Regions from separate parts of the Pseudoalteromonas sp. UBA6610 genome, predicted to be linked through region 1. Evidence: predicted binding sites of a transcription regulator. Region 1 holds the regulator's gene; each other region holds the start of a gene.
What was found. Region 1 encodes sigma-54, which starts transcription at its own class of promoters, with help from an activator protein. Its sites were predicted from a motif close to GTTGGCACGNNNNTNGNNT; they were not measured.
Positions count from the first base shown of each region.

Region 2: a site for sigma-54 is predicted at 2,387-2,405, ahead of B4F91_RS17215 (hemerythrin domain-containing protein). Genes of this name have one in related genera too.
Region 3: a site for sigma-54 is predicted at 3,305-3,323, ahead of B4F91_RS07845 (flagellar basal body rod protein FlgF). Genes of this name have one in related genera too.
Region 4: a site for sigma-54 is predicted at 3,689-3,707, ahead of B4F91_RS11190 (diacylglycerol kinase family protein). Genes of this name have one in related genera too.

Region 1 is NZ_DJHW01000097.1:12,055-19,978, forward strand. Features, by position in the region: gene kdsC (3-deoxy-manno-octulosonate-8-phosphatase KdsC) at 1-120, shown strand, start outside; gene lptC (LPS export ABC transporter periplasmic protein LptC) at 117-671, shown strand; gene lptA (lipopolysaccharide transport periplasmic protein LptA) at 661-1,209, shown strand; gene lptB (LPS export ABC transporter ATP-binding protein) at 1,206-1,931, shown strand; gene B4F91_RS13120 (RNA polymerase factor sigma-54) at 2,001-3,500, shown strand; gene hpf (ribosome hibernation promoting factor) at 3,528-3,815, shown strand; gene B4F91_RS13130 (PTS sugar transporter subunit IIA) at 3,820-4,272, shown strand; gene rapZ (RNase adapter RapZ) at 4,292-5,137, shown strand; gene B4F91_RS13140 (HPr family phosphocarrier protein) at 5,178-5,450, shown strand; gene mgtE (magnesium transporter) at 5,710-7,068, shown strand; gene B4F91_RS13150 (zinc-dependent metalloprotease) at 7,115-7,924, opposite strand, start outside.
Region 2 is NZ_DJHW01000133.1:484-8,407, reverse strand. Features, by position in the region: gene B4F91_RS17235 (tetratricopeptide repeat-containing diguanylate cyclase) at 1-1,305, shown strand, start outside; gene B4F91_RS17230 (DUF6500 family protein) at 1,316-1,534, opposite strand; gene B4F91_RS17225 (hypothetical protein) at 1,561-1,818, opposite strand; gene B4F91_RS17220 (hypothetical protein) at 1,876-2,127, opposite strand; gene B4F91_RS17215 (hemerythrin domain-containing protein) at 2,444-2,869, shown strand; gene B4F91_RS17210 (hypothetical protein) at 2,954-3,367, opposite strand; gene B4F91_RS17205 (TonB-dependent receptor) at 3,715-6,069, shown strand; gene B4F91_RS17200 (FAD-dependent oxidoreductase) at 6,086-7,924, shown strand, end outside.
Region 3 is NZ_DJHW01000061.1:10,490-18,413, forward strand. Features, by position in the region: gene B4F91_RS07820 (CheR family methyltransferase) at 1-71, shown strand, start outside; gene flgB (flagellar basal body rod protein FlgB) at 215-622, shown strand; gene flgC (flagellar basal body rod protein FlgC) at 628-1,059, shown strand; gene B4F91_RS07835 (flagellar hook assembly protein FlgD) at 1,073-1,753, shown strand; gene flgE (flagellar hook protein FlgE) at 1,813-3,183, shown strand; gene B4F91_RS07845 (flagellar basal body rod protein FlgF) at 3,360-4,103, shown strand; gene flgG (flagellar basal-body rod protein FlgG) at 4,125-4,913, shown strand; gene flgH (flagellar basal body L-ring protein FlgH) at 4,934-5,617, shown strand; gene B4F91_RS07860 (flagellar basal body P-ring protein FlgI) at 5,629-6,723, shown strand; gene flgJ (flagellar assembly peptidoglycan hydrolase FlgJ) at 6,859-7,875, shown strand; gene flgK (flagellar hook-associated protein FlgK) at 7,877-7,924, shown strand, end outside.
Region 4 is NZ_DJHW01000085.1:1,192-9,115, forward strand. Features, by position in the region: gene hmgA (homogentisate 1,2-dioxygenase) at 1-323, shown strand, start outside; gene maiA (maleylacetoacetate isomerase) at 329-958, shown strand; gene B4F91_RS11175 (TIGR02647 family protein) at 955-1,188, opposite strand; gene B4F91_RS11180 (DUF1496 domain-containing protein) at 1,306-1,608, shown strand; gene B4F91_RS11185 (VF530 family DNA-binding protein) at 1,663-1,971, shown strand; gene B4F91_RS11190 (diacylglycerol kinase family protein) at 2,010-3,629, opposite strand; gene B4F91_RS11195 (sigma-70 family RNA polymerase sigma factor) at 4,087-4,611, shown strand; gene B4F91_RS11200 (anti-sigma factor) at 4,608-5,291, shown strand; gene B4F91_RS11205 (DUF4331 domain-containing protein) at 5,667-7,259, shown strand; gene B4F91_RS11210 (Ig-like domain-containing protein) at 7,270-7,782, shown strand; gene B4F91_RS11215 (tetratricopeptide repeat protein) at 7,839-7,924, shown strand, end outside.

The DNA of each region.
Region 1 (7,924 bases):
AAGCGCTTATCGCATTACACTACGCAAATGCCTGGCGGCTTTGGCGCCGTTAGAGAGCTCACAGATTTACTTATGCTAGAGAACGGCATAGCGCTTACAACACAAGGCACCAGTTCATGAATGCAGCACGCGTTATACTCAGTGCGTTATTCATCGGCTGTATGGTTTGGCTTTGGTACCCTTATTTTACCCAAACCAATGTAGCGCCAGAGCAAGAACCTGAAGTAATTGCAAAGCCCGATTACACCGCTATAGAGCTTAAGCAAACAGCCTATGACGAGCAAGGCAAAATAAGCCATAAAGTCACTGCGGCTAAAATGGAGCTGTACCAACAGCTTGGTTTTACATTTTTTGAAAAACCTATTTTCACCTTGTATAACGAAAAGCAAACATGGCGAATAAATGCAGACGAAGCAACGCTTTACGAAGATAAACAACTTATTTTAGAAGGCAATGTGGTTGCTAAAAATTTAGTTGATAACGCCATGATAGATAACATCAATGCCGATAACATCGAAGTCGACATTAAAGCGCTAACAATGCGCTCTGAGCAGCCAGTGGTTGTCACTGGGCCTAATTTAAAAATTGTAGGTAAAGGCCTTGAAGCCGATTTAAAAACCGAAGTAATAAAACTAATTAACCATACGCGAACAATATATTATGACCAATAAACTCACTAAAATACTTATTATCCCATCGCTAATGCTTGCATTTAGCGCCTCTGCTGCTGAGCCTGCCGCTCAACCGCCAGCAAATCAAATTTCTATTAGTGCAGACCGTCAAGAAGGCCAACTTAAAGAAAACGTAGGTATTTTTGAAAAGAACGTCGAAATTGTGCATGGTAATCGCAAAATTACAGCCGACCGACTCGAAGTACATAAACGTGAAGACTTAGGGGATAACAAACAACTCCTTATTGCCACTGGCAGCCCAGCCTACTTCGAAGAAAAACAAGACGACGGTACCGTAATGAGTGCCAGCGCAAACGAAGTACGTTACGACGTAGCAAAGCGCTTTTTAACGCTTGTTGGCGATGCTGAAGTCGCACAAGCCGGTCAAAAAATTAATGCTAAAAGTATTACCTACGACATGCAGCAGCAGCTTATTAGCGCAGAAAAAGACGAAAACTCTACGGATCGTGTCCATACAATTTTAGTGCCTGTTGAAGCAAAAATTAAAGAAAAAACAGGTAACGAAGGTCAACCATGAGCACCTTAAAAGCAGAACTATTAGCAAAAAGCTATAAAGGCCGCCAAGTTGTAAAAAATGTAGGCCTTGAAGTGGAAGCCGGCAGCATTGTTGGCTTATTGGGCCCTAATGGCGCAGGTAAAACCACCACCTTTTACATGATTGTAGGGTTAGTACCTAGCGACAAAGGTAAAATTTCTATTGATGATAACGACATTACGTTATTACCTATGCACAGCCGCGCCCGCTTAGGCATTGGCTATTTGCCGCAAGAGTCATCAATATTTAGAAAGCTGACAGTTTATCAAAACTTAATGGCTATTTTAGAAACGCGTAAAGAGCTCAATAAAGCCGCACGAGAAGAAACGCTTAACAACTTACTTGATGAATTTAGTATTCAGCATATTCGCGATAGCCAAGGTATGGCGCTTTCTGGTGGTGAACGCCGCCGTGTAGAAATTGCCAGAGCACTGGCAGCAAACCCTAAATTTATTTTATTGGATGAGCCTTTTGCTGGTGTTGATCCGATTTCAGTGTTAGATATAAAGAAAATAATAGAGCATCTTAAAAACCGTGGCATTGGCGTATTAATTACCGATCACAATGTAAGAGAAACCCTTGATGTTTGTGAAAAAGCCTACATTGTTTCTCATGGGGAGCTAATTGCATCTGGCACCCCAGAACACGTATTAAATGACAAAACTGTACGCGATGTTTATTTAGGCGAGCAATTTAGGCTGTAACATTTAAGCCACACCTACAAGCATCTGCTAATATTAATTATAACAACATAAAAGGATTGTTAGAGATACATGAGGCAATCATTACAGCTGCGCATGGGCCAGCAACTTACAATGACTCCACAATTGCAACAAGCGATTCGCTTGCTGCAGCTCAGTACATTGGATCTCCAGCAAGAAATACAAGAAGCACTTGATAGCAACCCGCTATTAGAAGTAGAAGAGCAAGATTACACGGAAGAGTCGGCTGGAAAAAATGAACAAAAAGCAGATACGGATGATGTAACCGTAAGCGCATCGGCTGACGATACAACCAGCGAGTACGAGCAAGACAGTGGCGAAGCTTTAAATAAAGACACCGTTAGCGATGATATGGCAATGGATGTAACCTGGGATGAGTACATGAGCGCAGCCCCTGCTGCATCCTCAGGCCCAATGCCGGAAGATGAGTCTATTTATCAAGGTGCCTCTACTGAAACGCTACATGAGTATTTAATGTGGCAGCTTCAGCTTACTCCTTTTAGCCCAACTGACGAAGCCATTGCTATTGCCATTGTAGAAGCTGTAGATGACTCGGGTATTTTAACGCTAAGTTGCGAAGAAATTTTAGAGAGCTTTAACCAAGAAAACGATGACGAAGTTGAAGTTGAACTTGACGAAATAGAAGCCGTTTTAAAGCGTATTCAGTTATTTGACCCTGTAGGTATAGCCGCGCGCAGTTTACAAGAGTGCTTGTGTATTCAGCTAAACCAGTTTGATAAAGACACCCCTTTTATAGAACAAACTAAAATGATCTTAACCGATCACATTGATCTATTAGCGGCACGCGACTATCGTACATTAATGAAAAAGACTAAGCTTAAAGAAGACGAGCTTAAAGAGGTCATGACCCTAATACATACCCTCAACCCAAAACCAGCAGATACAATAGTAAGGGAAGAGTCTGAGTATGTAATACCGGATGTGTCGGTTAAAAAAATAAAAGGCCGCTGGGTGGTAGAGCTAAACCCAGATAGCATGCCAAAAATACGCGTAAATAGTCAGTACGCGGCTATGTCACGTACCGTAAAATCAAGTGGTGATAGCCAATTTATTCGCTCTCACTTACAAGAAGCTAAATGGTTTATAAAAAGCCTTGAAAGCAGAAACGACACGCTGCTTAAGGTAACTAACTGTATTGTAAAACAGCAACAGGCATTTTTTGAACATGGCCCCGAAGCCATGAAGCCAATGGTTTTAAACGATGTTGCTGAAATGGTAGAAATGCATGAATCGACAATTTCGCGTGTTACTACGCAAAAATATATGCATACGCCACGTGGTATTTTTGAGCTTAAGTATTTTTTCTCAAGCCACGTAAGCACTGAAAACGGCGGAGAGTGTTCATCAACCGCAATACGTGCCCTAATTAAAAAGCTAATTGCCGCGGAAAACTCAGCTAAACCATTGAGTGATAGTAAAATTGCGGATATATTGGCAGAGCAAGGAATTAAAGTAGCTAGACGCACAATAGCAAAATACCGTGAATCGCTAGCTATTCCACCGTCAAATCAGAGAAAGAGTTTGATATAAGACGTAAAAAACAAAGAGGAAATGCTTATGCAACTAAACCTAACTGGTCGTCACGTAGAAGTAACTGATTCACTTAGAGACTATGTAAATAATAAATTTGCAAAGCTAGAAAGGCACTCAGATCATATTAGCAATGTGCATGTCATTCTCGATGTAGAAAAACTCAACCAAAAAGCAGAAGCGACTATTCATGTAAGTGGCGCAGATTTATTTGCCTCAACAGAGCACCAAGATATGTATGCCGCTATAGACTCGTTGATTGACAAGCTCGATCGTCAAGTCATAAAACATAAAGAGAAGCTTGCTAGACACTAATATTATGAAATTAAGTACATTAGTATGCCAGGACTGCAGCAAAGCTGCGGTCCTTTTTAGTAGTAAAAAAAGAATTTTAGAGTTTATCAGTGAGCTTGCTCATGAAAAGCTCCCCTACTTACCACAACAAGATATTCTTAATGCGCTGGCAAGTAGAGAAAAGCTAGGCAGTACTGGTATTGGCCGGGGTATCGCCATTCCTCATGGCAGAATGGGTGGCGTAGAAGAGCCGCTGGCTTTAGTACTTGTTAGCGACACGCCTGTTAACTTTGACGCTATTGATAACTGCCCTGTTGATATTTTTGTTGCACTCATCGTACCAGATGGCGATAACCAACAGCACCTAAAGACTCTGGCAACCATAGCTGATAAACTGAGCAACAAAGAATTTTGTAAACAGCTGCGCAGTGCTAAAACCGATGCAGAGCTGTATCAAGTAATTGTTGATCAATCGTAGTAAATACTAAGGGCTATAAATGGAGTTAATTATCATAAGCGGCCGTTCTGGTTCAGGTAAGTCGGTTGCTTTACGCGTGGTTGAAGATTTAGGCTATTATTGCGTAGATAATATTCCGGTCAACTTACTGCCCTCTTTAGTGCGAAGTGTTTCAGATAACTATGACAAAATAGCCGTTAGTATAGATGTTCGTAATATCCCCAAAGAACAAGACGAATTTAACGATATTCTCGAGTACCTTCCTGACTTTGCTAAACCCACACTGTTTTATTTAGATAGTGATGATCAAACACTGATCAAACGTTTTTCAGAAACACGCAGATTACACCCTTTATCCATCGATTCGCTGCCGCTTGATTTAGCAATAAAAAAAGAAAAAGAACTGCTTGATGTACTCGTAACACGCGCTGACTTTATGCTTGATACCACCGATTTAAGTGTGCACCAATTAGCAGAGTCAATTCGCGAAAAAATACTGGGTAAAAAAGATAAGCAACTTATTGTAACGTTTGAATCGTTTGGCTTTAAACACGGCATACCTAAAGAAGCTGATTATGTTTTTGATGCTCGCTTTTTGCCAAACCCTCACTGGGAGCCTGAACTTAAACCGCTTACGGGCCTTGATCAACCAGTAAAAGATTTTTTGGCAAATCACAGCATAGTGCAAAAATTCACTTGGCAAATTCAAACCTTTGTACAAACTTGGTTGCCACACTTAGAGCGTAATAACCGTAGTTACCTCACTATTGCAATAGGCTGTACTGGTGGTCAACACCGCTCGGTTTATTTAGCGCAAGCCATTGGCGAGAGCTTTGCTATGACGCATCCGAATGTCAAAATTCGTCATCGTGAGCAAGAAAAGTAACCTTAAAATAATAACCTGTTCAGTTTAGGTATAGTAATTTATGCGCTGTGAAGACACATTTTTAATAAAAAATAAATTAGGCTTACACGCCAGAGCGGCAACGGTCCTTGCGCAATTAGCTGTGCAGTTTGATGCTAAAATCACCTTACACCAAGATGATAAAGAAGCCGCAGGCGACAGCGTATTAGCTTTAATGCTACTTGAAAGCAGTAAAGGTAAAGAAGTTAAAGTAGTCTGTGAAGGCCCTGATTCAGAGCAAGCTTTGCATGCGGTTGGGCAATTAATTGCACAACGATTTAACGAGCAAGAATAATTTAAAGCACCATAGCCTTATAAGTTAAAGACTTATCTGGCCAAATTATAAAGATTTAGTAAATTAGGGTATTCCGACTCGCCTAATTTAGTGCTTTAATTTAGGATAATAAAGCCATGCCCCTGCTAAATTTGGTTACTTAATTTTAAACACTAATTTAGTCCCAGCATTGGGTTTAGCACAAAAAATAAAGAAAATAACAGTGGGCAACTCCACTTACTAAACACCTTTCCATTACACAAAAATATTTAGGATGCCAATGCCAGAAGCGTTTGAACAAGACTATCCACTACAGCAACTAAAACAAGTGACTAAATCACTTAATAGTGGGCAATTTGTTCAAGTAAGACGCATGCTAGCAAAAACAGCACCTTGTGATACAGCACTGCTGCTTGAATCCTCTCCGCATAAAATTAGACGCATGCTTTGGCAACTGGTTGACCCAGATGTGCAAGGGGATGTGCTAGAAGAGCTCTCTGAAGATGTACGTTTAGGTATCATTGCACAAATGGAACCTGAGCATATTGCCGCGGCCACTGAAGATATGGGCCACGATGATTTAGGTGAAGTCCTACGTAGCCTACCTGACACCGTGTACAAAGATGTGGTTAGCGCTATGGATACGCAAGACCGCGAACGCGCTACACAAGCTTTATCTTACCAAGAGCGCTCAGCAGGCGCGCTAATGAACACCGATACGGTGACCATTCGCCCAGACGTTACTCTTGATGTTGTGCTGCGTTATATTAGGCTACGCGGTGAGCTGCCAGAGGGCACCGATGATTTATACGTTGTTGATAAACATAACTGTTTTTTAGGTGCATTATCACTTAGTACACTGTTAACTAATCCGCCTGAAAAAATTGTTCAAGATTTAATGGATGAAGACTGTGAGTCTATCCCTATTTCGATGGATGAAAGTGAAGTTGCTCAGTTATTTGAGCGCCATAACTGGATATCGGCCCCTGTAGTCGATGATAACGCCCACTTGCTTGGGCGTGTCACTATTGATGATATTGTTGATGTTATTCGTGAAGATGCAGAGCACAGCTTATTAAGCCTTGCCGGTCTTGATGATGAAGAAGACACCTTTGCACCTGTTTTAAAAAGCTCAAAAAAACGCTCAGTATGGCTTGGCGTTAACTTACTCACAGCCTTAGCAGCCGCCTTTGTGGCCAGCTTTTTTGAAAGCACCTTAGATATATTACCTATTTTAGCTGTACTCAATGGCATTGTGCCCTCAATGGGTGGTGTAGCAGGTAGCCAATCTTTAACTCTGGTTATTCGCGGTATTGCCGTGGGCCATATTAACCAAACTAACCAACGATTTTTAATGGCTAAAGAGCTGGCGATAGGCGCATTAAACGGGGTTATTTGGTCAATACTTATAGCCAGTGTAATTGCGCTTTGGCAATGGGATTTTATGCTTGGCGGCGTACTCGCATTTGCGATGTTTATGAACCTCGTAGTGGCTGGTGTTGCTGGCGCATGTATTCCTATTTTATTGAAAAAAATGAATATAGACCCTGCACTTGCCGGTAGTGTTGTACTTACAACAGTAACTGATATTGTCGGTATTTTTGCCTTTTTAGGCACCGCAACGTGGCTACTTATTTAGCAACCTGAGCTCAGGTTAAGTAGCCACTACACACTAAAACATATAATTAAATTGGTGAGCCCGGTGGCATTGGTAAACCACTGAAGTTTTCAGGCCACTTACCTACTTTTAAAAACTGTTTTATTTGCTCTGCTAAATACTGTTTAAACGCGCTTTCTCCTACACTGGTATTACTTAACATTGAGTTTTGATTGTACTCTTTACTTAATTTTACCAAGTAGAAACGTAGCTGCGCCTGCACCTCTGGGCTTACCTTGTCACTAGTGACTAAATCAGCCATATTTTTTGCAGTTAAAAACTGCACCCGCTGGGTGATTTTGCCTTTCATTGTATTAGGTGATGACACATTAAACACTTGGCTGTAAAGCTGCTCTAACAACTCATCTAAGCTGTAAAAATTATAATTACGTACTTGTTGTTGAGCTAAACGATTTAAACGCTGTGGGTTTAATAATAACGATAAACTATGCTGCGCAGCTACTTCTGGCAAGGCCATCGCATCAAGTGTTATACCCGTACGCCCTGTTATGCTTTCACGCGATTTAGACTCGCCATATGCTTTTGGCGGAATAAGCGCTAACACCGACTCAGGCAAAATTAAATTAGCCGGTTTTAATGTTGTTAAAATAGCACTAAGCGCCGCTTGCTGCTGCGCTTTTGCAACCACTTGTGCGCCCTTAGCAGGTGAGCCGTTACGTGTTTCGTATTCGTAGTTAACCCCCGCAATTAGCTTAACTGCAGCCTCTACTTGATAGCGATGAAATAAATAAAGCGGCACGAGTTTTTCTTCTAACTGCGAGAGTGCATCGCCCGTTTTAATGTTGTTAATGCCAAATTGCGAAAGCGCTTTTTTACG
Region 2 (7,924 bases), on a different contig from region 1:
TACTTTTTTAGAAAAATTGCCGACGCTTACAACTACCTCTACAAAGATGATAAAGAAAAAGCCATTTATTATGCCCAAAAAGCGGTAGATGCCTACGAGCAAACAAGCGACGGCCTATTTACTGCTAAAGCTTATTGGAGTTTAGGGAACGTATTACTTGAGGTCGGTCAGCCTAAAAACGCGCTTGTATACTTAAATAAAGCGCTGGCTTATTTTAGCAAAGTTAATATGAAAAAAGGTTTAGCCTTCGCTCAATATTCTATTGCAAATATTCAATACCTGCAGGGTAATTACGATACAGCTTTAATGCTTGTAAACAAAAACATTGCACTTGCAAGCTCAGCCGGCATTAATGACATGCATTTAGCATCAATGATTTTATTATCAGACATCTACACAAAGCAAAATTTATTAAATAAAGCCAACCAAGTAAACGACGAAGTATTTTTAAACCTAGATAAATTTAGCCGCAGCATTTATAAGGCTGATTTTTTAAGCAAACGCTATAAATTAAAGCGCCAGCTTAACTTCACCGAAGATGCATTTAAAGCTATTGAAGATGAGCTTGCTTATACAATAAAACACTACGAAGCCACCAGCGAAACCAATATAAAAACTTTACAAGTTAAATTTGAAGTAAAAGAAAAAGAAGACAAAATTTTACAGCTAGAATACGAAAAAGACATAAACAAACTGCAGGCTACAGAAGAACACCAGCAAAAAATAATTTGGCGCTTAAGTGCCTCAATTGCCTTTATTTTGGTCATCGTGTCGCTATTTTTATTTTACCGCCAAATGCGCCAACGTAAAAAATACCATGCTATAGCATTAACCGACTACCTAACTAACAGCTTAAATCGGCGTGGCATTTTGCAAAAAGCAAATGAGTGTTTATCCCAGCAGAGCCTAGCAATAGCTATTGTCGATTTAGATTACTTTAAAGCTATTAACGACAAATTTGGCCATGATATAGGAGATTTAGTACTTATAAAATTTGCTCAAGCAGCAAAAGACACACTAAGTACTAACGATAAGTTTGGGCGCTATGGCGGCGAAGAGTGGCTATTTGTTTTAAAAACGCAAAACCGGGATAAAATAAACAACTTTTTTGAAAATCTTGAAAATAAGTTAACGCAGTACTGCAGTCATATTGAGGCATTGCCAAGTAAAACACACGTTACCTTTAGTGCTGGCGTGGCAATAAGTGATGCTAAAAGCGACTCACTCAGCGAGCTAATTAAACGTGCAGACCAACAACTTTATAAAGCAAAAGAAAATGGTAGAAACCAAATAGCAATCGCGTAAATATACGTTATTAGTCACCTTCAATAATCATTTGTTTTATTTTTATCGCTTTTTCAAAGTGATCTAACTTATGGGTGTGTATCCACCACGTAGCGGCTTGCAACAGCAGCTCAGGATCCGTATTTTTATTTGCAAAAAAAGCGTAAAAAGAAAGGCCTACGTTTTCGCCTTTGGCTGCTATTTTTTTATCGCATACAGCTATAATTTTTGCTTTTAGTTCTTCCTGCATACATACCTTATTTAATTGTATTTTAATTATCTAAATATACCGTTTAAAAAACTAACTATTAGCTGTAAAAGACTTCTATCAACAAAACTATGATCCTCAAACTCTTTATTAGGCGTATTTACTTTTGTAGCTTTGCATTCATTATTTAGCGGCTCATTTTTATGTATATTGGTTTCATAAGCTATATCAGCTTGCTCCATACATTTTGCAGAGCCCGCATAAGGCTTTGCCGCACAGCCAGTTAAAAATATACACAATGAAAATACAATTAAAAACGCTTTCATATTCAATCCTATTTTACGCCCCCTTGTGCTTTAAATTATAGCTGTAAGTTTACTTACTTAATCGGCTATTAAAACAAGTAGATCAATAAAAAACACACCAACTTCATCAAAAAAAGTGTCGCCTTTAGCATCCTTTTTTATTTGAGCGCTTACACATTCATTGTAAACCTTTAAGCTTGTTTTAGCGCCATTTAGCTCAGTCATTTCTGCCTCTTGTATGCATACACGTCGTTCAGAATGCTCGGCTGTACTACATGCACTTAATAACGCGCACAGCAATAATGCTGTAGTGGGGCTTTTTAAGTTCATCCTTAAACTACCCTAATATCTAAAGTTTTATAAAAATATATGTAAGGCAAGTATGTACAGCTTTTACCCAAATAATGCGCTACTTTACCATCTCAATAAAATACCCAACCAGTAAAAATATGTAAGCTTATGTAGCGTCAAAAGCAATCACCTCTTTTAATCTGAAAAAATTGCAGCTGTTTATGTGTAAAAGTTACAGAGCAACGCCATCCAAACCAGCCAAAAGTACATTAAAATCAATTATATCAACACATTAAAATCTGGCACTGCGCTTGCTTTTAAAAGTTTATAAAGCAATTACAGCAAGGAAAGAGTTATGAATATTTTTGAAGCGCTACGTCACGACCACGATAAACAACGCGAGTTAGTAGATGCCCTTATTCAAACGCACGGCGATACGCAACAGCGCCACAAGCTAATGGACGAGCTAAAAACTGAATTAGAAGATCACGCAAAATTTGAAGAGCGTTATTTTTATAACCCACTTATGTTTGACGATCTAACGCACGAAAAAGCACGCCACAGCGTTGCTGAACACCATGAAATTGACGAATTAATTGAACAACTTGAAGACACAGAAATGAGCTCATCTGCTTGGTTAGTTGCAGCTAAAAAATTGCACCATTTAGTGCATCATCATTTAAGTGAAGAAGAACATGAAGTATTTCAATTAGCGGGTAAAGCCCTAACCGAAGCACAAAAAGAAAGCCTAGCTAAACAGTATAACGATGCCATGCATTAGTTATTAATTAAACCGACTTCCATACACTCCCTTGTGTACTTATTGGTTATAAGCCGTATGGCTTATAACCTTTTTTTTGCAGCGCTACTTAATGGTAAATTTAACGTCTTGCTCGCGTAACACATACAGTGCAAAACACGCTGCCCACATTGGCCACGCTGTAAAAAACAATAAGTTATTAAAGCCATCAATATACTGATTATAAGATGAAAGCGTAGAAAGGCCGTGCATTACAAATATAACGCCATAAGTAAGGCGCTTTTTAATACCCACTAAAAAAGCCAACACTAAAATAAGCTGTAACGCCCCCAGTACATAAGCAACCACATCTGTAGAGCCGCTAATACCATAAAAATGCTCAAAAATTCGAGCGCTATGCCCAGGGTTAACAAACTTATCAAACGTCCACATAATCATTACAATAAATACGCCTAGGCGTAGCGAAAAAAGCGACCACTGCAAACGATTTTGAAAGTCAGTACCTGTTGTACCAGTCATAAAATTTCCTTAAAACTAAATAATTTAATGTTGAAACTAGCAAGACCGCTCAACACATATTTTATTTCATCTTAATGTATAATTTTTTAATAAATTCGGTGCCCTGCTTTTGGTTTGTTTGCGTATAAAACCGCTATTTATAAATTACGACCTATTATGGCAATAACTAACTACAGTATTTGTAAAACAAAAACATAGTGCCTAAAACTGAATAACGCTTTTGAGCAATGTGCTAAGCTTTTAACGTTTCATTCTAAAAAACAAAAAGAATTAATATTTACTGAAAGTTATTCACAATGCTGCAGGTCTTTATTGCCACATTCACACTAACCAAAATGAGAACCCTTTTGAAACATTCATATTTGGCACTTTTTATAGCCGCTTCACTCACACCTAATTTTTATGCTCATGCGGCACAATCTGCAGCTAATACCGACTCAATTGAACGTATTGAAGTAGCAGGCCAAACGATTAAATCTCAAGGGCTTTCTGTAAAAGGTGCCACTATTAACGGTCCCTTCGGCGACAACCTTGCACTGCAAGATATAGCACGCTCAGTCACGCCTATTTCAAGCGAGTTAATAGAGCAACTAAATATTACTACCCTACAAGACGTACTAGCCGTAAGCCCAAACACTTACTCTGCAAGTGGCTTTGGTGCGCCAAGCTTACCTACTATTCGTGGCCAACTGGGTGAGCTTTTTCAAGATGGTACACGTCGCCAAGCTGGTAATAATGGCTTTGGTGTGCCGTTATCGTTCAATTCTGTAGAACAAATAGATGTAGTAAAGGGTGCACCGCCGGTTTTATTTGGCTCAAGCCAACGTAACGGTGGTTTTGTAAATTTACACTCAAAGACTGCCTCTACAGATGAAAGTAAAGGTAAAGTTAAGCTCTCAGCGGGGCGATGGGATCAATACAGTGCGCAAGTAGATTACACTGCCCCCATTATAAAAGATAAAGTGGGCCTTAGAGTAAGTTACGAGCACCTTGATGAAGGCAGTTACTACGATTACTCAGGCACTAAAAGCGACAGTTTATTTGCAGCACTACGCATATTGCCCGATGATAAAAGCAGTTGGGATATTAACTTTGAGCTATACCAAGTTGAATTTACCGACAACGCAGGTATTAACCGCCCTACCCAAGCCTTAATTGATGATGGCCTTTATATTACCGGCCAAGGCGTGCAAGCCAATGGCAGTACCGTGCCTGCAGCGGGTTCAATTGTTTCGCCTACTGGGCAAGTAAAAATAGATCGCAGCACCGTACTTACCGACCCTGATAACCAAAACGAAGCTACAACTTATTTAATTCACAGCATTTATAAGCGCGAGCTAAGTGCTAATGCCTCACTTAAAAACATTACGTATTTTCAGCATTTACAGCGTGAAGAAATAGCCCAAAACAGCTTTGTAGAAATTATAGACGGCGCTGATACAGCGCAAAACCGTACTGAGCTTACTTACCGTTGGAATAGCGACCAGCAAACAATTTTTGCTTTTGACGTACGCTATAACAAAGTACTTGGCTACAGCCAATTTACTACCGAGGCCGATTTACCTATTGATTTAACTGGCCCACTTTCAAACCGTCGCATTCCCTTAACCGATGCACAAAAAGCACGTTTAGTAGAGCTAAGCCCAGGTGTATTTGTATCGCCTGGTGGTCAATACGACTTAGATAACGATGGCAGCGGCGACTTTAACCTATCAGACACCACCGACTCACGTTCATGGCAAACCGGGATTGCTATTCAGCAAGACTCAGATTGGGGCGATAAACTTCATACAAGTGTGGGTTACCGCGTTGACTTTTACGATGTAGAAGCAAACGATCCTATTGCACCACAAGGCCAAGTTGCTGCAAGCGACAGCATTAACGAAACCCTGCATTCTGGCCAAGTTAGCTTTAATTACAAATTAAATAGTGATTACACCACCTATGGTGCAGCAAGTTATAACGAAGCCACATCAAACAGTATGGCTGGCGGTACATCGCTTGGCAGCGATAACACAATTAGCGCACAAAATTTTGCAACCGAAAACACCTTAGTTGAGTTTGGCTTAAAGTACGCCCCAACCGACAGCGACTGGTACGCTGATGGCGCGGTATTTAGCCAGCGCCGTAGTTTACGTAATCGCGACGGCAGCAATACAGGTATTCGTACTACAGGTTTTGAAAGCCAAGTATTTTACGATGCCTACCCTTATTGGCTAAGTGCGGGTTACAGCTATATTGATGCTCGTTACGACAATTCTGCAAGCAGTCAAGATTCTGCTCAAGTAATCGATGCATTTGACAATTCACGCCCAGATATTATTGCAGGTACCGGCGTTGGCGCACCAAGTTTTACCGCGTTTGCACCTTCAAACCGCCAAGTTCAGGGCATTCCTGAGCAATCGTTCAGTTTTAACGGAAATTATTCAATTAATTCGAAATGGCAAATGGGTTTTTCAGGTCTATATACAAAGAGTTACCCATTAGACTTTTTAGCAACAGTTAAAATTCGTGATCAATACACGCTAAACGTTAATACTAGCTACGCATTTACGCCTAGCACTAAGTTGCGATTAGATGTAAACAATGTCACTAATCAAAAAAACTGGCGCCCAGTATTTGAAGGGGGTTACTTTGGCGCAACATTGGCATTTCCAGAACTGCCAATAAACGCAAAATTAACACTAACCCATAATTTTTAAGAGCGGTTGAGAGAACATGATTAAAAAACTATTTTTGGTATTGATTGCAGCAGCGGCTATAGGCTTGTTCTTTCACTTTAATTTACACCAGTTACTTACGCTTGAAGGCTTAAAAGGCTCGATGGATCAATTTAGCCAATATAAAGAGCAATCACCATTGTTGGTTTTTGGTGGCTTCTTTTTATTATACGTAGTGGTAACGGCTCTCTCATTACCGGGGGCGGCTATATTAACACTAGCCGCAGGTGCATTATTTGGCTTAGTTGAAGGCTTACTAGTAGCCTCGTTTGCCTCTACGGTAGGTGCTACGCTTGCCTTTTTAGTATCGCGTTACTTATTGCGCGATACAATTAAACAACGTTTTCCTGAGCGCTTAGACGCTATTGACGCAGGCGTTGAAAAAGAAGGTGGCTTTTACTTATTTACGCTTAGATTAGTGCCTGTATTTCCGTTCTTTTTAATTAACTTATTGATGGGTGTTACCGCCATTAAAGCATGGACCTTTTACTGGGTAAGCCAAATAGGCATGCTGGCGGGTACATTTGTATTTGTAAACGCGGGTACGCAACTTGCGCAAATTGAAAGCTTATCAGGCATTTTATCGCTCGATCTTATTTTATCGTTCGCTTTATTAGGTGTGTTCCCTTTTATTGCTAAAGGAATCTTAAACGTGTTTAAAAAACGTCGCGTATACAAAAACTATACTAAACCTAAAAAGTTTGACCGTAACATGATTGTTATTGGCGCAGGTGCTGGCGGCTTAGTAACAAGCTACATTGCAGCAGCGGTTAAAGCCAAAGTAACGCTAATTGAAGCCGGCGAAATGGGTGGCGACTGTTTAAACTACGGGTGTGTGCCAAGTAAAGCCGTTATTAAAAGCGCTAAAATTGCCGAGCAAATTCGCCACGGTGAACACTATGGCTTAGAAAACGCGACACCGCAGTTTTCGTTTAAAAAAGTAATGGCACGTGTACATAAAGTAATTGCCGACATCGCCCCGCACGATAGTGTTGAGCGTTACACTAACCTTGGGGTAGATGTAGTTAAAGGCTACGGTAAATTATTAGACCCGTGGACTGTAGAAATTAAGCTTAACGACGGTGGCACGCAAACATTAACCGCCCGTACTATTGTTATTGCCACTGGTGCACGCCCATTTGTACCGCCACTTCCTGGTATTGAAGAAACAGGCTATGTAACAAGCGATACATTATGGACTAAATTTGCTGAGCTTGAAGAAGCCCCGAAAAAGCTTGTTGTACTTGGCGGTGGTCCAATTGGTAGTGAACTTGCACAAAGCTTTGCACGCTTAGGCTCAAATGTTACGCAAATTGAAATGGCTGAGCGTATTATGATCAAAGAAGACTTAGAGGTGTCTACCTTTGCTCACGAAGCGCTTACTGAGAGCGGCGTAAACATTTTAACCTCGCATCAGGCACTGCGCTGTGAAGCGCGCGACGGTAAAAAGTTCATTGTGGTAAAGCATAATGATACCGAAATCGATATTGAATACGATGAGCTACTATGTGCTGTTGGCCGAAGCGCTCGCCTTAAGGGTTACGGCCTTGAAGAACTTGGCATAGAAACTAACCGTACTGTAGTTACTAACGAATACCTAGAAACGCTTTACCCTAATATTTTTGCAGCAGGCGATATTGTTGGCCCGTATCAGTTTACGCACGTAGCCGCTCATCAGGGTTGGTACGCAGCAGTAAATGGCTTATTTGGTAACCTTAAAAAGTTTAAAGTAGATTACCGTGTGATCCCGTGGACCACATTTATTGACCCTGAAGTAGCACGTGTTGGTTTAAACGAGCAAGACGCTATTGATAAAGGCATAGACTATGAAATCACT
Region 3 (7,924 bases), on a different contig from region 1:
CGATGACGGGCTTAAGTAATGAGTTTGATATGGTTCGTTGTAACCCAGGAATTATCTACCAAAAAAAATAATCCTATCACTTTGTTATTAGAAAACGACGTACTTAGCGTCGTTTTTTATTTAATAACAACCCTCTATAAAAAAATAACGTAACTAAAAACTACTGGCTTATAAATTGCTTTAACTTAAGCAAGTCAATTTTTTGGAGAACGTTATGGCTATCAGTTTTGATAAAGCATTAGGTGTGCACCCGCATGCAATGTTGATCCGCTCACAGCGGGCAGAAGTACTTGCCACAAATATAGCGAATGCTGATACGCCTGGCTATAAAGCAAAAGATATCGACTTTGCCTCAGCATTAAAAGCGGCAAGGTCAACTCAGCAAAGCGGCAATAGCATGGTTACTACCAATGAAAAACACATTGCTGGCGGTACTCGAAGTGTAGGTGGTTCTGAATTATTTCGTACTCCAAATCAAGGAGATACAGGCGATGGTAACTCAGTTGATATACAGGTGGAACGAAACTTGTATACACAGAATGCGATGGAGTATCAGGCAAGCCTGCAATTTTTAAGTAGTAAATTTAAGGGCCTGAATAAAGCGCTCGGAAGTCAAGGATAATAATTATGAGTTTATATAACGTTTTTGATATTTCAGGCAGTGGTATGAGTGCGCAAAATGTTCGCTTAAATACCACCGCGAGTAATATTTCGAATGCTAATACTATTAGTTCATCCCAAGACAAAACTTACCGAGCACGCCAACCTGTATTTGCTGCCGAGTTGACGAAAGCGTCTGCTTCAGACAGCAACCCTCAGGGCTCCGCTGTTGGTGTTAAAGTGCTGGGAATTGTTGAGAGTAACAAACCACTACAAATTGAATATAACCCTAATCACCCAAGTGCGGATGAAAATGGCTATATCTATAAACCCAACGTTAATGTTGTTGAGGAGATGGCAAATATGATCTCTGCTTCTCGCTCTTATCAAACAAACGTGCAAGTTGCCGATGCAGCTAAGCAAATGTTAAGCAAAACGCTGTTACTTGGGCAGCGATAACCGAGGGTAGGTTATGAGTAACGATATTAGTACTAGTTCATCTTTTTTGGACTCTATAACTTGGCAAGAGACCCAAGTAGCGACAACCACTGAAGAGAGCGATGCATTAACGCAGGAAGATTTTTTCTCGTTGCTAACTCAGCAGCTATCGTATCAAGATCCGAGTAATCCGGCTGATAACGATCAGATGATTGCGCAAATGACTAATTTTACCATGGCGCAAGGCATCACAGATTTAAACACAAATTTTGAGTCACTTGCCTCGTCAATGACCTCAAACTCTGCCTTACAAGCATCAACGCTGGTTGGTAAGCAAGCGCTTTTAGAATCTAATACGCTTGAGCTTGGCGAAAGCGGAGAGGCAAAAGGGTCTGCGGTTGCTGAAGAAGCCGTTGATAATTTAACAATTAAAGTCACAGATGCTTCTGGGCAACTGGTTAGAACTATCGATATGGGTTCGCAAGCAGCGGGTGCAGTGCGCTTTAGCTGGGATGGTAATAATGAATCCGGTGAGCGCCTACCAGAGGGTGAATACACCATTACTGCAGAGGGCAGTACCAACGGCGAGTTTTCAAGCTTACCGGTGGCAACATTCAAAAACATTGAAAGCGTTAATATCAATGGCTCTAGTGGCATTATTATTAACACTAAAGAGGGTGCGGTTAGATTGACTGATGTCGCAGAGATCGCATAACCAATTAAAAAGTATTTCGCCTGCTAGCAGGCTATTAGATTCAAAGTTAGAGGTGAATTATGAGCTTTAATATCGCACTTACAGGCCTAGCTGCCGCTCAAAAAGACTTAGACGTAACAGCAAACAATATTGCTAATGTAAACACCACCGGTTTTAAAGAATCGCGTGCTGAATTTGCCGATGTATACGCTGCATCTGTTTTTAGTGCAGGTAAAACTAAAAACGGTGATGGTGTGCAAACAACCATGGTTGCACAGCAATTCCACCAAGGGTCACTGCAATTTACTAACAACTCGTTAGACTTAGCGATTACCGGCGAAGGGTATTTTGCAATGACCGACGATATTTCGTCGCAAGATTTAACCTACACTCGTGCAGGTGCATTTAAGCTTAACCAAGATAACTTTATGGTTGATGCCAAAGGTAATTATTTACAAGCTTTTCCAGTAGACGAGTCATCAGGTGATACCACATCGGTTAGTTTAAGTACTACAAACCCGATTCAAATTCCTGACTCATCAGGTTCGCCTCGCGCAACCGAAAACGTATTTTTATCGTTCAACTTAGATGCAACAGCTGATGCAACAGGCCTCGATTTTGATCCGACATCGAACGGTACCTATAATTCGTCGACGTCTACTACTGTTTACGACTCATTAGGTGAACCACATATTCTGCAATACTTTTTTGTAAAAGAAGAAGATGCAGCTGCAGGTGGTACAGACAATAGCTGGGAAGTATACGCTACGCTTGATGGTAAAGTGGTAGACGGTACATCTGGTGCAGAGCAAACAACTACACCATATACACCTATTACCACACTTGGTTTTGATTCTAGCGGTTTACCCGCCACAACAGATGGTGTAGCAAATACTAACGCCACCACGTTTGATGAAATTAATTTACCGGCAGGTGCAGGTACTGGTTTATCGTCAATGCTTGATAACGGCGCAACATTCCCAAGTACAGGTATTGAGCTAAACTGGCGTGATGAAAACAATACCGCAGGGCGTATTCCAACTCAGTATTCAAGTGGTTTTGAAGTAAAAGCACTTGACCAAGATGGCTCTACAGTGGGTCGTTTAGCGGGTATTGATATTGGCACAGATGGTAAAATTGTTGCCTCATACAGTAATGGTGATTCAACCTACTTAGGCCAAGTTGCTATGGTACGCTTTCCAAACTCTCAAGGCTTATCACAAGTAGGTGATACCAGTTGGAAGCAAAGTATTGACTCTGGTGAGCCAGTAGCCGGTGAAGCAGGCTCGGGTACTTTTGGTAGTATTAACTCATCTGCGCTTGAGCAATCAAATACCAACTTAACAAACGAATTAGTTGATTTGATTACCGCTCAACGCAACTACCAAGCAAACTCACGAGCGCTTGAAGTTAACTCAACGATTCAGCAAAGTATTTTGCAGATTCGATAAGTTAATCTTATTTTTGGTTAAAATTCTAAGGCTGCATTTTTGCAGCCTTTTTTGTAGCTGTGTGGCTAAAATTAGCGGAGCTGAACCGCTCACCACCTTCCTAATATTGCGTCAAATTTAATCTGGCATCTATTTTGCATTTATCAACTCAGAGATTTTTTATGTGAGTCGATGTTATGGACAAAATGGTCTACATTGCAGCCTCTGGCGCTAAGCAAAGCCTACAAGGGCTTGCACTTAAAGCCAATAATTTGGCAAACGCAAACACCACAGGCTTTAAAGCTGACTTTGCGCAAGCGCGCTCTATGCAAGCATTTGGCGAGGGCTTGCCTACCCGAGTGTTTTCAATGCAAGAGCGACCAGGTTCTAACATGACCTCTGGCGGCATAATCGAAACAGGGCGAGATTTAGATATTGCCATGAGCGATAACGCCTGGCTTGCGGTTCAAGATGACTCAGGAAACGAAGCATATACAAAAGTAGGCACGCTAAACATTACTGCGCAAGGTATGTTGGTAACAAGTCATGGTCGTCAAGTTATTGGCGAAGGTGGCCCCGTAATTTTACCGGTTCCTATTGAAAAAATAAGTTTTAGTGAAGATGGTGCCATACAGGTTCGCCCCCAAGGCGCGCCTGCAAATTTTTTAGAAGAAGTAGACACGCTGCGCGTTGTTGAAGGAAACAGCAGAGAGCTTGAAAAAGGCAACGATGGTTTATTTAGACCTGTACCAGGGCAAACCGTCGATACCTCTGCAAATGTAAAAGTGTTAAGTGGTGCACTGGAAATGTCTAACGTTAATCCAGTTCACGAAATGGTCGATATGATCAACCACCAACGTCAATTTGAGTTACAAGTAAAACTAATGAAAACAGCTGAAGAGATTGACGAACGTCAAGATCAGTTGATGCGCATAGTTTAACTTTAAAATGAGGGCATACTTATGAATCCTGCATTGTGGATAAGTAAAACAGGGCTAGACGCTCAACAAACTGATATTTCAGTTATTTCAAATAACTTGGCGAATGCCAGTACCGTAGGTTACAAAAAAAGCCGCGCTATTTTTGAAGATTTATTGTATCAAAACATCAACCAACCTGGCGGGCGCTCATCACAAGATACCGAGCTGCCATCTGGCCTAATGCTAGGTGCGGGTGCAAAAGTGGTTGCTAACCAAAAAGAGTTTACGCAAGGTAATATGCTCACCACCGAAAACTCACTCGATTGGATGATTTCAGGCGAAGGTTTTTTTGAAGTGCTGCAACCCGATGGCAATATTGCGTATTCGCGTAATGGGCAATTTACTACCGATGAAGACGGCCGCATTGTTACCTCAGGTGCAGGTTTTGTTGTTCAGCCCGAAATGAATGTTCCCGATGATGCGCAATCAATTACAGTTTCTCAAGATGGTGAAGTATCTGTACGCGTTGCAGGGCAAGCCGATAACGTGGTGATTGGCCAGCTAACAATAAGTGACTTTATTAATCCATCGGGTCTTGAGCCAATTGGTCAAAACCTTTACACCGAAACCGCAGTTAGTGGGGCGCCTGTTCAAGGTAATCCAGGCGTAGAAGGCTTAGGAACTATTATTCAAGGCTCGCTTGAAACATCAAACGTTAATGTAACGGAAGAATTGGTTAACCTTATCGAAACTCAACGTGTTTACGAAATGAACTCAAAAGTAATCTCGGCCGTTGACGAAATGATGAGCTACATCAATCAACAGTTATAACCGTGCACAAGGGGATAGTTATGCGTAATGTTATTTTATTTGCAGCAGGCACCTTATTTTTAAGTGGCTGTGTTTCTACGCAAAATAGTGAAGTGGTTCAAGATGACCCCTACTACGCACCCATGTACCCAGAGCCTGTAGCAGAGCCTGTTGTTGCAACGGGTTCGTTGTTTAACACCAATACATTTAATGATTTGTATTCAGACAAAAAAGCACTTAGAACCGGCGATATAATTACCGTTAAGCTTGAAGAGTCAACACAAGCTACAAAAGCCGCTAAAACCGAAACCGATAAAGAAACCGAAGCCAGCCTAGACCCCGTTATTGGGTTAGGTGGTTTACCAGTCAATATAGGTGGCGACAGTATTCAGTTTGGCATTGGTAGTGATTCATCATTTACCGGTGACTCTAAATCAAATCAGTCAAACAGCTTAGTGGGCGACATCTCGGTGAATGTTATGCGTGTTTTACCCAATGGTAACTTAGTTATTCGTGGTGAAAAATGGCTAACACTTAACACCGGCGAAGAGTTTATTAGGCTCGAAGGCCTTGTACGTCCGCAAGATGTAAGCGCCGATAACACGGTTGAGTCGAATAGAATTGCCAATGCCCGAATTCAATATTCAGGTAAAGGACAAACACAAGAAGCGCAAAGCCCAGGGTGGTTAACACGTTTCTTTAGTAGCTCGTTATTTCCGTTTTAGAGGATAGTAGTATGAATAGCATTAAAGCGTTTATTTTGATCATACTGCTAGGCTGGCAATTTTCTGCCAGCGCCGAGCGTATAAAAGATGTCTCTATGGTTGAAGGTGTACGTGCCAACCAATTGGTAGGCTATGGTTTAGTGGTGGGGCTACCTGGTACAGGGGAGCAAAACTCTTACACACAACAAAGTTTTAGAGGCATGCTAAACAGTTTTGGTATTACGCTGCCTTCAACACAAAGCCCTAAAATTAAAAACGTAGCAGCAGTGGCAGTCCACGCTGAGCTTCCGCCGTTTAGAAAGCCGGGTCAAACAATTGATATTACGGTATCTTCTATTGGCAGTGCAGGCAGTTTACGTGGCGGCACCTTGTTACAAACTTTCTTAAAAGGGGTGGATGGAAACGTATACGCCATAGCACAAGGTAGCCTAATTGTGGGTGGTTTAGGAGCACAAGGGCTAGATGGCAGTAAAGTGGTCATTAACACCCCGACAGTTGGCCGCGTACCTAATGGAGCCACTGTTGAGCGCGAAGTTAAAAGCCCTTTTATGCAAGGCGACTACATTACTTTTAACTTAAACCGCCCTGACTTTACAACGGCAAAACGTTTAGAAGCAACAATTAACAATTTGGTAGGCCCTAATAGTGCACAAGCTATTGACGCTGCCTCAGTACGCGTTATTGCGCCACGTGATGCATCGCAACGAGTGTCTTATTTATCAACGCTTGAAAACCTAGAGTTTAAGCCTGCTGATACCTCAGCCAAGATTATTGTTAATTCACGTACGGGAACGATTGTCATTGGCAAAAATGTGAAGCTCCAGCCTGCGGCAATAACCCATGGCGGCCTAACAGTCACAATTGCTGAACAGCAAAATGTAACGCAGCCTAATCCGTTAGCAGAAGGCGAAACCGTTGTTACACAGCAAAGTATTATTGACGTTAATCAAGATGATTCTCGTGCGTTTGTATTTAACCCCGGCGTTAGCTTAGATGACTTAGTGCGTGCTATAAATGAAGTAGGCGCAGCACCTGGAGACCTAATGGCTATTTTAGAAGCGCTTAAAGAAGCGGGTGCAATTAACGGACAGCTTGTTGTTATTTAATTGTTTTTAAGAATGTTTACCCTTCCAAATAAATCTTAAGTACTCAAAAGGTACTTAAGCTTTTTACTGTTTACCTTTCTTTGGCTCAATTTTTGCATTTCTTAAAGCATTATTCATTTTTGTGTCAAAAAGCTGATGGAAACAAATCACCTCGATAAGCAAAACTTTTTTGATTTAAGTAATCTTAATACTTTACGTCAAGACGCTTTAAACAGCGGTGATGCATCTACTGATGCCTCTAAAGCGGCGCTAAAAAAAGCAGCGGCACAATTTGAAGCTATTTTTACCCAAATGCTTCTAAAAGGGATGCGTAAAGCCAACGAAGCATTTGAAGATGAAGACAGTCCGTTTAACTCTAGCAGCGTAAAGTTTTTTGAAGAAATGCACGATCAGCAGCTCTCTTCTGAGCTTTCATCAAATGGGTCTTTAGGTTTGGCTGATTTAATTGTTCAGCAGCTCTCACCAGAGGCTGAGAACTTTATGCCTGGCTCCGTATTAAGAACTACTAACGACTTTATGAGTGATAAACGCGCAGGCTCTGAACTGCCGCACGAAAAGGTGCACAGTGAAAAGCAAGCAAATAAAGATGACTTAGTAGTCAGCAGTGCGGCAACACAAACTAAAACCACAACACAGCCTACACAGCAGTCGTCATTTGATAATGCTGAAGAGTTTGTTAGTGCAGTGTGGGAGCATGCTAAAACAGCGGCCGAAAAAATTGGTTTAAACCCTGCAGTAATGGTGGCCCAAGCGGCACTTGAGACGGGTTGGGGTAAGCATATTATTAATAAAAGCGACGGGAATAGCTCAAATAACCTGTTCAATATTAAATCAGATAAAAGCTGGGAAGGCGATAAAGCAAGTAAAGTAACGCTTGAATTTGAGCAAGGTACCCCTGTTAAAAAGCAAGCAAGTTTTAGAGCTTACGATTCTATAAAAGAAAGCGTGAACGACTTTGTCGATTTTTTAACGCAAAACCCACGCTACGAAGAAGCATTACAAAAAACAGCACAGCCAAACGAATTTTTAGATTCGCTACAAAAAGCAGGCTATGCAACCGATCCTAATTACGCGAGTAAAATAAAAAAAGTGCTAAATAGCAGTGAGCTTAAAAATATTGCAACAAGCGCGTTTACCCAAGGAGTGAAGTAATATGTCGTTTAGTTTATTAAATATTGCCAGTGCTGGGGTGCGTTCAAGC
Region 4 (7,924 bases), on a different contig from region 1:
GACCTCCTTACTATCATCGCAATATTATGAGTGAGTTTATGGGCTTAATAGAAGGGGTTTACGATGCAAAAGAGCACGGGTTTGTACCAGGAGGCGCTAGTTTGCATAATTGTATGTCGCCACATGGGCCTGAAGCCGAGGTATTCGAAAAAGCATCTAACGCTGAGCTTGCACCGCAAAAATACGAGAACACGTTGGCCTTTATGTTCGAGTCTCGTTACATAATATCGCCCACTAAATATGCCCTTGAAGGAAAAGAGCGCCAAACTAATTACACTCAGTGCTGGCGTAGTATCACAAAACATTTTACAGGCGAGGAATAATAACAATGAAACTATACAGCTACTTTCGCTCATCTGCCGCATACCGTGTACGCATAGCACTTAATTTAAAAGGCATTGAGCATGATATGCAATTCGTTAATTTACTTAAATCTGAACAGCTAGCGCAGCCTTACTTAGATAAAAATGTGCAAGGTTTACTTCCTGCTCTTGAAACGGACGAAGGCGTATTAGCGCAATCACTGGCTATTTTAGAGTGGTTAGATGAAAGCTATCCGCAAACGCCGTTAATTTATGGCACTGCATGGCAAAAAGCGCAAATTCGTAATATTAGCTATGCAGTGGCATGTGATATTCACCCAGTAAATAATTTACGAGTGCTGAAGTATTTAAGCAACGAATTGGAGGTAGACGAGCAAGCTAAAGCCGCCTGGTATAGGCATTGGGTAGAGCTTGGATTTGAAAAAATTGAATTGATGCTAAGTGAAAACAATGAGTTTTGCGTAGGCAATACACCCACTCTCGCTGATATATGCTTAGTGCCACAGGTATTTAATGCGTTGCGTTTTAATGTAGATATGGCTGCGTATCCAAAAATTGCAGCCATTTATGCACGTTGTAATGCATTACCCGCTTTTAGTGACGCCGCGCCGCAAAATCAGCGCGATGCAGTTTAACTTTTTAATGCGCAGTGAATAACACTCACGTGCTCTATTAAATCAAGACCCAGTTCGGTTAAATAGCCGCCATCTGGGCTGTCTATCACGCCTTTATCAAACAACCTTTGCGCCGCGCTTAATAAATTTGGTTCAGCATCCGAATGTAACTTAATCCCTTGCATTTTGCTCTCACGTGGAAATTTAGCTAATAACGTAAATTCATCTATCATTGTTTGATTAAATTGCATGTGTTCACCTTTTTATAATTGTGTGTTTAAGTCAGTGTTGTTTAACGCTATTACTTACCCTAGCATGTTTTTTAATCGTGTGTACTATTTTTAAACTATCAAAATTCGAGGTCGCTCATGCGTCATATTATGGTTTTATTTATTTTTTTAATTGCGTTCACTTTGGCCCCTAGCAGTTATGCAAAAACAGTCAAAACCCATTCTATTATTGACGCTAATGAGATTATTAATAATGGTGATATTTGTTGGTACGACAACAAACGTTATAGTGAAGGCGCGCTGGTACAAGTACATTCTTTTACCTTAGTGTGCGCTGCTAATAACCCGCAGCATAATAACAGTGAGCTAATTTGGCTAAAATTAGATAAAAAAGGCAATATTGTTTATCCCACAAAGCCTAAAACCATTACGGTCAATTAGCGCTAAAAGAGGATTTACGCTACAATGCGCACAGTTTAAATAAGTAGTATGGCTATGGATAATCAACCAAAAAATCCTCTTCATGGGGTAACGTTAGAACAAATTTTAGTAGAGCTTGAGCAGCGCTTAGGGTTTAAAGCCATGGGCGAGCAAGTAAACATTAAATGTTTTACCGACTCACCGAGTATTAAATCAAGCTTAAAATTTTTGCGTAAAACCCCTTGGGCTCGCGATAAAGTTGAAGCTCTCTACTTACATACGTTAAGTAACAAACCGCTGCGTAAACCCAAAAGCGCTCAGCGCCCTAAGCCTGCCAGCCAAAGCGATAGCAGTGGTTTTGTTTGGCCAAGCATTAAAAAGTAATACACAAAAATGCACGTTAAATACGTGCATTTTGTATTTTATAACTCCTTACTAATTACTTTTAACGAGGCAGGGTCAACTGTAATAGTAAGCGTATCCGCTGTTTTTATTTCACCATCCAGTACATACTTAATTTCTTCGTCTGCGGTTATCGTTACTTTTTTAGCGTTGGTATGATGCGAGCTAATTGCTAAATGCGTTTGTGTAATACTACTAAACATAAGTTCAGCAATGCTTAACACGCGGGTGGTGTTTTCATCACTAGGTAGCAGCCAATTAATGTCTAATAGGCCATCTTCGTGATCGGGCTGACCACCTCCTTGGGCTAATAACGTAGTAAATGGCGCAGCATTAGCCACAATAAAACTATTTGTATTTACCTCCTGCGTTTGATTATCATCAAGGGTGACATAAAGGGTTTGCGCTTTTTGCTCACTAAATGCCTGAAAAAAACCACTTAAATAGGCAAGCTGACCCGATTCGTTTTTTGAGTCTCTATCTGCTTTTTCTACCATTGATTGCTCATAACCAATCCCAGCTAACAACAGCATAAGCTCGTCATTACAATAGGCCGTATCAATTGTTTGGGTTTGCCCATCAATAATAAGATCGCAGGCCTGCTCAACAGGAATGATTTTAGAGCTAATCCCCATAAGCACATGCGCTAATGCATTGGCTGTGCCCATTGGGATAATACCCAGCTTGCACTGAGTGTTTACCAACACACTTGCTACTTCTGTCACGGTTCCATCGCCGCCACAGGCAATTATTATATCTGGCTTATCTTTAATGGCTTGTTTAGCAAGCTCAATACCGTCTATTTCTTTGGTGGTGGTTAATACTTCTAAATCATAATACGCCGACAACCTAGCCACTATTAAATGCTCTTTGTCTTGCCACATTTTGGTACCCGACACGGGGTTTGCAATAATAACGGCTTTGTTTTTAATAACTAGCTCGCCCTTTTTATGTCGCTTTGCTAAATGACGAAGCTGATGCTTATTAAGATTTGCGGTTTCGCGGGTTTCTTTTATTTGCGCGAGCACTTGGTGAACATCGGCGTTTTTATCTTGGCTCAGTAAATACGCTGCCATAACAAATACCGAACGCCCTCTGCCCAGTGCACAGTGAACTACCACGCGGCGGTCTTCTTTAATATGATGATGTATCCAGTTAATGGCTTGGTTTAATTGCGAATGGGTAGGCACACTATGATCAAGCACCGGAATATTTAAATAGCTAATATTTTCTTGTGTAGAGCTCCATTCTAAGCCATCAAACTCACACGTTACATCTAATATTGCCGTTATGCCGTTTTCTTTTAACGTATCTATATCAGAGGGGAACAATCGGCATGCTAAAAATAAATGGTCGTTAATTTTTTGAATGGGAGGGACTTTATCGTGCTTGCGAGAATACGCATTGTAAATTTGAGCACCCAGTAAAAAAGGCACAAATGCCCAGCGAATATAAAATGGGATGACACCATTTTCACGCTTTCTAAAAATTTTCGCCAAATTAAAAATGTAAGCACCACTGACAAGAATTAACGACAATGCACTCCAGTAAAATACCACTGCAAAATATACCGAGTTAACCTCCCACCCTATAAATATAAAAATTAACGCTAAAATTAAATAACTCGTTGCAGCCCACATATTTTCTCCTTTATTTTTACTGTTTTGGCACATTTTTTTACAGCTGTGTATAAGTGTAGTAGCAATTTACACGCCAACAAAAGTTGTTTTTTAGGAACAAAAACAACACTAAGTAACTGATATAAAATAAATAAAAGTAGCTAGCTTTAGCTGTATTCGCATATTAGGCGCTTTTTACACAGTAATCGGTCATTTTTTCTCACTACTCAAAGGTAACTGTTTATATTTAAAACTTGTTTCAATGTGTACAGCAGCTAATATAAATGTCAGCTTAAAAGTTTTTGCATCCAATCACTCTTTTCACACGTTTATTGAGAGTGTGTTTATCTTTATTGGTTAAATTTATAACAGCCTGTTTAATCTCTATTTCAAAGCGATTAAGTTGCGCTTAAATAAAACAATTTTTAATTCACGAAGCCCAACACACCTCGGTAATAATAAAAACAACAGGAACCTTATGGAAAACGACAATTTACTTCCTCTTTTGTGTAAAACAGCACAGGGTAACAAAGCCGCGTTTGCTGATTTGTATCAGCAAACAAGCGCAAAGCTTTTTGCGATTAGTTTAAATATGCTGTCAAACCGCGCGCACGCAGAAGAAGTACTGCAAGAGGCATTTATAAAAATTTGGCATAACGCGTCAGAGTACAACTCATCTAAAGGCACAGTTATTAGCTGGATGATAAGCATTGTGAGATACCGCAGCTTAGATGCATTGCGTTATCACAAGGTAAGAAAAGAGCAGGCAATGGGTGACGATGAATACGATGAACAAGCTGTCGATGTTAGTTACGACGAACAAACCAAACTTGTTAATTGTATTGAGCAACTTGACCCCCAACAAAAACAAGCCATTCATTTAGCCTATTACAAAGGGCTAAGCCATGGTGAGTTAGTCAATCACATAGAAACGCCCTTAGGCACAGTTAAAAGCTGGATCAGGCGTGGTTTGCAGCAGTTGCAGAGGTGTTTAACATTATGAATTATAATAAACCAGAATTACTTGATGCTTTAGCAGGGCAGTATGTATTAGGTACTTTAAAAGGCCTGGCACGAAAACGTTTTCAGCGCTTAATGCTCAGCTTACCGCAAGCCCGAGAAGCCACTATAATGTGGGAGCAAAATTTAAATGATTTAGCCAGTGCAATTACACCTCAAACACCCAGCGCGCAAGTGTGGCAAAATATTTTAAATACATTAGAACACACCAACCAACCCGTTAAAACGGTCATCAAACCAGCTACATCGCTATGGCGCAATTGGTCATTTATAGCCACAGCTGCCTGTATTATCTTAGCATTTTTGGTTATTCAGCCCACAACTCAGCCCCAATACAGCCAACAAATTGCAGTAGTACAAAATCAAGATAAGCAATCACTGTGGTTTATTAACGTAGATGAGCAAACATTATCGGTTAAAGCCAGTGATAAACTCGTTGCGCAAACCGATAAAGACTACGAGCTGTGGATGATTTTAAAAGGGCAAGACACGCCAATTTCGTTGGGTCTACTGCCTAAAAACGGTGAAAAACAGTTACTCAAAGGCACGCGCTTTAAGGCACAAGACATTGCCCTACTCGCTGTTAGCTTAGAGCCTTTAGGTGGCTCGCCAAACGGCCTACCAACACAAGTACTGTACACGACAGATTTAGTTATTTTATAACTAAATAAACGCGACTGGTTGGTCAAACTTTGTTTGGCCAACCTTTTTATTTACCTTGGGTAACCATTAATATTTGATTAAACTAAAGTAGACTTAATCGCAGTGCGATGCTTATCATATTGTGTGCTCAATACCTGCTGCGTTATTTTAATTGCATACACCCCCTGTAATAAGTATAAAACCAAACCGCTTCAGCCCCTTAACACTCTCTTATCACTTCCTTATCTAAATGCAAAACAGCCTGCTGAAAATTTAATCTTGAACGTTAAACACCCCTTTATTAACAAAATAAAAAAATATTTAACTTTTTTGCATCCATTGTGCTTTTTGTTTCGTTATTAGTTATGACTCCAATCAAAACTAAAGGAAAAAGTCATGAAAGCTTTAACTCCATCTATACTCGCAGTAGTAGTATGCAGTACCTTAGTAAGCACCTCTAGCGAGGCATCAAGTCATCGTGAAGCGCCGAACATTAGCCGCTTTCCAACCTTAGACTCTACCGACTTTTACGTATTTAATAGTTATGAAGCAGGCAGAGACGACTACGTTACATTTATTGCCAACTATATTCCTCTACAAGATGCCTACGGCGGCCCTAACTACTTTGCTATGGACCCAGATGCAACCTACAGTATTCATATTGATAACGACGGTGATGCAGTTGAGGATATTACCTTTGCTTTTAATTTTACCAGTATGCTGCCAAACGATAATCAAGGCGTGCAATTAACCGTTGGCCCAGAAGATAATCAGCGTACTGTATCTGTACCTCTTAAAAACGTTGGTGGTGTAGCAGCAGGTGATGATAGCGCCGCTAATTTTAGCGAGTCATATACACTCAGCATTATAAGCGGTCCACAACGCACGGGTACCAGTACAGCATTAAGTAATACCACCACCAGTTCAACCACGTTTAATAAACCGCTTGATTATATTGGTGACAAAACATTTGGTTCAATGGCTGATTACCAAACCTATGCAGATCAGTTTGTTTATCAAGTTTCGGTACCAGGCTGTGACAGTATGGCCAAAGTATTTGTTGGTCAGCGCAAAGACCCATTTGTCGTTAACTTAGGTAAAACATTCGATTTAGTAAATTACGTTCCCGTTGAAGGTGATAGTGCGCCAGGTGCTGGGGATGGCGGTGGTTTCCCTGGAGGGATTACACAAAGCAGTGAGAATGACGACCTCGTAGATAAAAACGTTACCTCAATTGCAGTTGAAATGCCTAAAAGCTGTATTGTAGGTGAAGGCAACGGCGTAATTGGTTCATGGACAACAGCGAGCCTACCTCAAGCACGCATTTTAAACCCTAACGCTAAATTTGCAGATAACGCGGTAAATGGCGGTGCATTAACGCAGGTTTCACGCCTAGGTAATCCATTAGTTAATGAGCTAGTTATTGGTATTAAAGACAAAGATACCTTCTCAACGGCTCACCCTAAAGACGATGCACAGTTTTTAGATTACGTTTCGCACCCGTCTTTACCAGAGCTGTTAAATATTTTATTTAAAGATGCAGTAAATACCACACTTGGCGCTAATTTAGAAACTCTTGCTCCAACTAACTTTCCACGTACTGATTTAATCACCGCATTTTTAACTGGTTTTGCAGGGGTAAACCAACAAGCCACCGTAACGCCATCAGAAATGCTACGTTTAAATACTGCAATTGCAGCGACAGCACAAACTGATCAGTCTGCATTTGGTGTAGCCGGTGATGATTTAGCAGGTTTTCCAAACGGGCGCCGTCCAGGTGACGATGTCGTTGATATTGCACTTCGCGTGGTAATGGGGCGTTTATGTCACCCTATTCCTGTAAATGGTGAAGACACCGACTTAGGTCTATGTACACCAGAGGATGCTGATGTAGGTACAGTGCCATTCACTGATGGTGCTCCAGTTGATGCGAGCATGATGGATGCCACTTTCCCATACTTAGCCACCCCACTTGCAGGCTCTAAATAAGGAGTAACGTATGCGTAATTTAAACCTTACCCATAGCAGTATATTGTTATGCGCTTTGGCACTAGGCGCGTGTAGCAGTGATGATGATAACAAACAACCCACACCGGTTGTAAATTCTGCGCCCAATGCTAGTGATGCAATGTTAACCACACAAACAGAAGTTGAAATTAACGACATGTTAGTGGCCACCGATGCTGATGGCGATACATTAACATACACATTAACTTCGCAGCCGACATTAGGTAACGCTGTAGTAAATAGCGATGGCAGCTTTACCTATACCCCAAACAAAGAAGCAACCGGTAGCGACAGCTTTATGTTTGGTGTATCAGACGGTGTTAACCAGCAAGTGACTGCAGCGGTAAATATAACCATTGAAGCACTGCAAGTGGACTTTGCACAATTTGCAAGCGATGCATTTAATCAAAGCCCCACTGCGCAACCGCTATCTACCAACGGACGTGTCTTTATCAATACAGACACAGACGTAAGCGGTATTTCATCAGGCGCTTCTGGTAACTAACTCAGTAAGTAAATTAAGCTGATGGCCATGGATGGCTTTTTTAAGAGGATAAAACAATGCGCAGTCATTATAAAAAAATGCTCTTTGTTTTTTGCGCTGCACTGTGTGTAAATAACGTGCTTGCAAAACCAATTACCCCAAA